3 regions of the Psychrobium sp. MM17-31 genome follow, and region 1 is predicted to be linked to each of the others. Evidence: predicted binding sites of a transcription regulator. Region 1 holds the regulator's gene; each other region holds the start of a gene.
The links. Region 1 encodes FliA, which starts transcription of late flagellar genes. Its sites were predicted from a motif close to CTAAAGNTNNNNNNNNNNNNGCCGATA; they were not measured.
Positions count from the first base shown of each region.

Region 2: a site for FliA is predicted at 1,098-1,124, ahead of MHM98_RS11340 (VC2046/SO_2500 family protein). Genes of this name have one in related genera too.
Region 3: a site for FliA is predicted at 1,435-1,461, ahead of pomA (flagellar motor protein PomA). Genes of this name have one in related genera too.

Region 1 covers NZ_JAKRGA010000001.1:387,426-389,696, reverse strand. The annotation lists gene MHM98_RS01690 (MinD/ParA family protein) at 1-454, shown strand, start outside; gene MHM98_RS01685 (RNA polymerase sigma factor FliA) at 447-1,163, shown strand; gene cheY (chemotaxis response regulator CheY) at 1,198-1,584, shown strand; gene MHM98_RS01675 (protein phosphatase CheZ) at 1,606-2,271, shown strand, end outside.
Region 2 covers NZ_JAKRGA010000003.1:567,568-569,838, reverse strand. The annotation lists gene MHM98_RS11350 (response regulator) at 1-777, opposite strand, end outside; tRNA gene MHM98_RS11345 (tRNA-Tyr) at 948-1,032, opposite strand; gene MHM98_RS11340 (VC2046/SO_2500 family protein) at 1,156-1,656, shown strand; gene MHM98_RS11335 (YchJ family protein) at 1,682-2,215, opposite strand; gene MHM98_RS11330 (nuclear transport factor 2 family protein) at 2,227-2,271, opposite strand, start outside.
Region 3 covers NZ_JAKRGA010000002.1:439,857-442,127, forward strand. The annotation lists gene MHM98_RS06535 (flagellar motor protein MotB) at 1-581, opposite strand, end outside; gene pomA (flagellar motor protein PomA) at 584-1,342, opposite strand; gene xseB (exodeoxyribonuclease VII small subunit) at 1,567-1,812, shown strand; gene ispA ((2E,6E)-farnesyl diphosphate synthase) at 1,812-2,271, shown strand, end outside.

The sequences.
Region 1 (2,271 bases):
GGACATGGTAGTGAGCTTTGCTCGCGCCGCACAAGACGTCATTGCCGTTGTGTGTGATGAGCCTGCCTCAATTACCGATGCTTATGCACTGATTAAGTTATTATCTCGTGAGCACGGCGTATTTAGAATCAAAGTTGTTGCCAACATGGTGCGAAATATGCGCGAAGGGCAAGAGCTGTTTGCTAAGTTAACTCGCGTAACAGATCGCTTCTTAGACGTTGCGTTAGAGCTTGTTGCAACAATTCCGTTTGATGAAAATGTACGCCGTTCGGTCCGTAAACAAAAACTCATTTCAGAGCTATTCCCACAATCTCCTGCATCGTTAGGATACAAAGCGTTAGCAAATAAGGTGATGACATGGCCGATTCCAAATCAGCCGGGTGGCCATCTAGAATTCTTTATTGAACAGTTGGTTGACAATCGCTTCCAACAACGGGAAAACACGAGTGAGTAAGGCCGCTGCTTACGCCAGTGCTGCGCCAACTAACGATCAGTTAGTTGTCATTCACGCTGGCTTAGTCAAAAAAATAGCCCATCATCTCAAAGGGCGTTTGCCGGCTAATGTACTACTGGATGATTTGATTCAATCGGGCATGATCGGACTATTGGAAGCGGCGAAAAACTTTGATGGCAGCAAAGGCGCAAGTTTTGAAACCTTTGCTGGTATTAGAATACGCGGCGCCATGTTAGATGAAATCAGGCGTGGCGATTGGGTACCGCGCTCAGTGCATCGCAATAGCCGAATGGTTATGCAAGCCATTGACGAGTTGCAAAAAGAGTATGGTCGCGATCCCAAAGATTATGAAATTGCAGAAAAGTTATCAATAAGCCTAGACGAATATGCTCAAATGCTTAATGATATATCTACAGGTAAGATTATAGGTATAGAAGATCTCGGTGTATCAGAAGATGTTATTCATACAGATGATGAACACAGCGATGATTCTTTTAACCACACAGCATCGGAAAAATTTCAAGGTGCATTAAGTGACGCGATCAAGACGTTACCAGAAAAGGAAGCGTTAGCACTATCGTTATATTACGACGAAGGGCTTAATTTAAAAGAAATAGGATTAGTTTTAAGTGTTAGTGAATCGCGAGTGAGCCAAATCCACTCACAGGCGATGGTAAGACTTAAGAGTCGATTAAATAGTTGGACGTAATTGCAGCTTAGCAATGTAACATTTGGAGAATATTTTGGATAAAAATATGAAAATTCTTGTTGTTGACGATTTCTCAACAATGAGACGAATCATCAAAAATCTTTTAAGAGATTTAGGATTAACCAATACGCAGGAAGCTGATGACGGTCAAACCGCCCTACCAATGTTGAAAGAAGGCGACTTTGATTTTGTAGTAACTGACTGGAATATGCCGGGTATGCAAGGTATTGACTTGCTTAAGCATATTCGTGCAGACGAAAAACTCAAGCACCTTCCTGTATTAATGGTTACGGCTGAAGCCAAGCGTGAACAAATTATCGCTGCGGCACAAGCTGGTGTAAATGGTTACATTGTTAAGCCGTTTACCGCAGGTACGTTGAAAGAAAAATTAGACAAAATTTTCCAACGTATTGAATCTTAATTCGCCGAGCTAGGAAGATATATGACGAATAATGAGACGGCTCACATCTCGTTAGAAGAAGCTCGTGAATTGGTTAGCGCATTAGAGCAAGGAGATATTGCTCAAGCTAATCAAATCGTAGAAGCCGCGAGTCAAAAGATTGAACATGAATTGTTTGATGGTGTTGGTAAACTGACTCGACAATTTCATGATTCATTCACCGAAATGAGTATGGACGAGAGATTTTCTTCAATGGTTAATCTTTCGATTCCCGATGCTAAAGAGCGCTTGGAATACGTTGTTACTATGACAGCGGAAGCGGCTGACAAAACCATGGATGCCGTTGATGAATGTTTGCCTTTAGCGCAAAAGCATCAAGAAACCGTGCGCGATATTCTCCCATCTTGGGAACGTTTAAAAGACTGTAAGATCAAAGTAGGCGAGTTTAAGTTATTACGAGATAAATTAGACGCCTATTTTGCCGAATCTGTTAAAGATGCCGATGAGCTAAACGTCAAGCTTAACGACATTGTATTAGCCCAAGGCTATCAAGATTTAACGGGTCAAGTACTGCAGAAAATTTCAGAAATGGTGAAAAACGTCGAAGAAGATTTAATTAATCTTCTGAAACTGTTTGGTCAGCATGAGAAAAAGGAGCCTGTAGATAAGATTGACAACTGCATCGAAGCCGATGGACCTATGGTTCCA
Region 2 (2,271 bases), on a different contig from region 1:
CTCAAGTGTTGTTCGTGCAGCTTCGTTGTGTTGGTTGGCCAATTGCACCTTGGCCAATAAGTCGATGGCCTCAACGTTGGTCGATTGCGCTTTAATTAACTTCTTGAGAATAATTTCAGCTTCTTCTAGCTCACCCAATCCTAACTTAGCACGAGCGAGATTGAGGTTAGCCCATGGCAGATCTCGTTCTTTTAATAGCGGTTCTAGATACTTGATTGCGTCCTCATGCTGGCCGACATCGCACATAAAGCCAGTCATCATTTGCAGCACAACAGCGCTGTAGCGACTTTTTTCTTTTATTAGATTTTGGCAAGCGAGGATAGCGCGGGGAAGATCGTGTTTATCTAGACATTGATACACCGATGATAAAGCTTGGCGTTTATTCCACGCTTTTTGTAATCGGCTATCTAACAGACGCTGGGAAAAGGGTTTAATGATGTAATCATCCGGTGCCATTTCCATGGTACCTAAGACCACTGCGCGATCGGTTTCGGCAGATACAATAACGAAGAGCGCCGTTGGTTTGATTAAACGCAGCGTTCTTAGCTCTTCTAATAACTGAGTACCATTTTTGTTGCCAAGGTTATATTCAACCATTAGCAATTGATAGTCTTTAGCGCGACACGAACGCAAAGCGGCTTCGCCACTCTCAGCGAAATCGACATTTTTTACGCCGAAATTGGTCAAAATCCCTTTCATCATAATTTGGAAGGGGCGCTGGGGATCGACTAAAAGTACTTTTAACTTGTTGTAAGGTATTTTTTGCAACGTCGACAAAGACTTATCCTATAACTTTAAGCGTTATTGTTATTTTCACTATCATATAAGAAGTGATAGGGAAAAATAAAGACTTGAGTGATAAAACAATAGGACTTTAAACGGATTTATGTTGTAAAAATAGATTTATGAATTAAGAAGATATTTAGATATAAAAAGAAGAGGCTTGATGGTGGAGGGAGGTGGATTCGAACCACCGAAGGCGGAGCCGGCAGATTTACAGTCTGCTCCCTTTGGCCACTCGGGAACCCCTCCAATCAAGTGGTGCGAATAATAGAGATTTTATTGCGGGAGGTAAAGGGATTTTTTCAAAAAAATCGCTAAAGTTTTCATATTTTTAGCCGATAGCATACATAGTGTTCAAAGTGGTGAAATTAAATGCAAATCGGCGATTTACTTATTGGTGAATTACAACTTGGTCAGCGCCTTAACGAGTGTGTACAGCAGGGCAATAAAAGCGAATTTGCTTTATTGCTTTCAATGTTGTCACAAGATGTTCGTGATCAAGACCAGTTTGCGTTAGAACAGACGACTAATGAGAAGAGTGATATTACGCTTGCTGAGCAATTCGAAATTCCGACAACACAGACGCTAAAAACCAGAGCGATGGCCGATCAACATTACTCTATCGCTTTAGCTGATATCTCTCGTGAGCAAGGATTAACCGCAGGTCGTTTACAGCACTGCTTAAAACCAGATGCCTTGAGTTTTGATTTAGATCGCGTTGAGGGCTTTTCTGACGAAATCGTTGATAACTTATCACCGACGATTGCAGCAAGACTTGAAGGTAGAACTATTAGTGCGCCTAAGCCTCCAGTCGACATTAATAAAGCGATAGCCGCGCAACAAAGCTATGAAGCGCAATTATTTGTCGCTTAGCTTGTTTGTGGTTTAGCGCAGAGCGCTAGCTCCCACAGCACTTTTTAAACTTCTTTCCACTATTGCAAATACATTTATCGTTGCGAGATGGCATTTTAATTGCGCTATCGGGATAAGTTGCATCTAGATAATACCAACACTTTTCTGTTTCGGCAGTGATGCGTTTCGCTAGTTCATCATCGATGAATTCTGTCGCAAATCGCGATACTTCATGATGATGTTGCAGCGCATTATCTTGTTTATACCACGCGACAAACTCGACTTTGTTTTCTCGGAATTGGTTATTTTGGACTTGGTTATCTTGAGGCCCCTCAATAATTTGCAGTCCTAACCAATCACATTGCTGATTCCAATCTTTGATAGCTGCTAGCGATACAGTGTGACGGGTCTGCGGGCTATGAGTTGCATAAATATAATCACAATCATTTATGACAAAAGCGCAATAACGGCTCCGCATCAATTGCTGAGCAGTTTTAGGCAGGCTATGGCCTTTGTGAAATGGCTGGCAGCAATCTGAGTATGGTTGATTACTGCCACATGGACATTGCGAAGAATTCATTGCTTTGCGAATTATCGCTGAGCGACGTAGTTTTCAATAGGGTAGTATTCATCAAA
Region 3 (2,271 bases), on a different contig from region 1:
AAATTTGCTGAGCCTGATGGGAATGATCCTTTCTCGCGAATTCGAATAATAATTTGCTGACCTAATGATTCAATCTCAATCGCACCATCTTCAATCTGCTCTTCCAGCTTCTCAGCCATTTTCTTTAGCTCTTGGTTAGTCTCTTCTTGCGCTGCCGATTTTTCTGCATCAGATGGACTGTCAGCTGCTGCTGCAGCGCCGCGTTGATCACCGCGTTGCTGCTCCTTACCACCAGAATTGGCATCTTCACCCGACTGATAATCGAGCTCGCGCTGCGTTACTTCCGCAGTTTGCTGATTAATAATTTCAATAGGTGTTGGATCGGGACGTCCCGGACGGAACTCCTGCGCGATAACACTGGTACCTTTAGGAATGTCTTTGACTTCAATCTTATTTTGAACACCAAAAGCGTATTTCATCGAACCAGCGATTTGCTTAAATTTAAGCACATCCATTTCTGACATTGCCAGCAGCAATACGAAGAAACACATCAATAACGACATCAAGTCAGCGAATGTTCCCATCCATGCGGGGAGACCTTCGGGAGGACAGTCGGGACATTTAGGACAATCGTCACTCATGCTTACTCCTCAGGCGCCGGACGTTTACCTTCAGCAATGTAGTTTTGCAGCATGCCTTCGATAACACGAGGATTCTGACCGTCTTGAATAGCAAGAACAGCATCTAAGATGAGTGTTTGGTTCAGAGCTTCTTCACCGCCGCGCAGGCTTAGCTTTTCACTAATTGGCAGTGCAATAAGATTAGCAAGCATCGCCCCGTACATGGTGGTTAACAAGGCTACCGCCATCGCAGGACCGATAGCTTTTGGATCGTCCATGTTTTGTAGCATCGCTACCAGACCGATTAGTGTACCGATCATCCCCATCGCAGGACCAACATCACCAAGCGATTTAAAGAAACCAGCACCCGCTTTGTGACGTTCTAACGTTAAATCGATATCTTTACCTAGCGTTGCTTTTACAACATCCGCTTCGTGGCCATCCACTAACATATCGATGCCCTTTTGCATGAACGGACTTGGAATTTCAGCTTCTTCTAAGGCAAGGAAGCCACCTTTACGGGCAGCATCGGCAAGTTCGACAGCTTTAGCAATTAAATCTTGTGGATCATCGAGCTTAAGCATGAAGGCTTTACCAAACACCTTACCTGCACCGACAAACTGCCCCATCGAATACATCATCATTACTACGAACGGCGAGCCACAGAATACGATAAGAACGGAAGGTACATCGACGAACATCCCGATATCACCACCTTGAACCATCGCCATGACGATCATACCAAATGCACCAAGCATGCCGATTAATGTTGCTAAATCCACTGAGTCTCTCCTGTGCCCAATTTTTTACGCGACTTTGATTTTCGAAAGGAAAAAAGTGCTAAAAGATAACAATTTAGAATTTCTTAACATCATATCGGAACAAGGCGTCATTTGTTTAGTGTTTTTATCAATTTTTATGGAAAAAACACCAAGCAGGCGTAAAAAATTGAAAACATCGGTGAAGTGGGCTAAGGTGGCGCGAAATAGTCAGTTAGAGCGTCGAAATGGCCACTAAAAAAATTGAAAATATGAGTTTTGAAGCCAGCGTTGAAGAGCTAGAAACCATCGTAAATCAACTGGAACAAGGTGATTTACCACTCGATAAAGCCCTAGCGCAATTTGAACGCGGCATTGGCTTGGCTCGCAACGGTCAGCAAAAACTGCAAGGCGCGCAGCAAAAAGTTGACATTCTAATGAACAACAACGGCGAAGCTACTTTAACTCCTTTTGATAATACGCCGGAAAGCTAGTGCCAGTAGTAAAAATTCAACAAAACCAGCAGCGTGTTAATGACTTTTTAGAAAGCGCATTAGCACAAGTTACTGTTAATGAGCCACGCTTGCATCAAGCGATGAATCACGGTTTACTGCTTGGCGGTAAACGCATTCGTCCATTTTTAGTTTACGCCGTTGGCGAAATGTTTGGGCTTGAAAAATCACAGCTCGATCATATTGCAGGCGCTATCGAAGCGATTCACGCTTATTCGCTAATTCACGACGATTTACCCGCAATGGATGACGACGAACTACGTCGCGGCCAGCCGACATGTCATATTGCCTTTGATGAAGCCACCGCTATTTTAGCGGGTGACGCACTGCAAACATTCGCCTTTGAATTACTTTGTCAAGCACCTCAAAGTGATGCCCAAAAAGTTCAGCTAATGCAGTGCCTTACCAAAGCCAGTGGTTATCGTGGAATGTGTGGTGGAC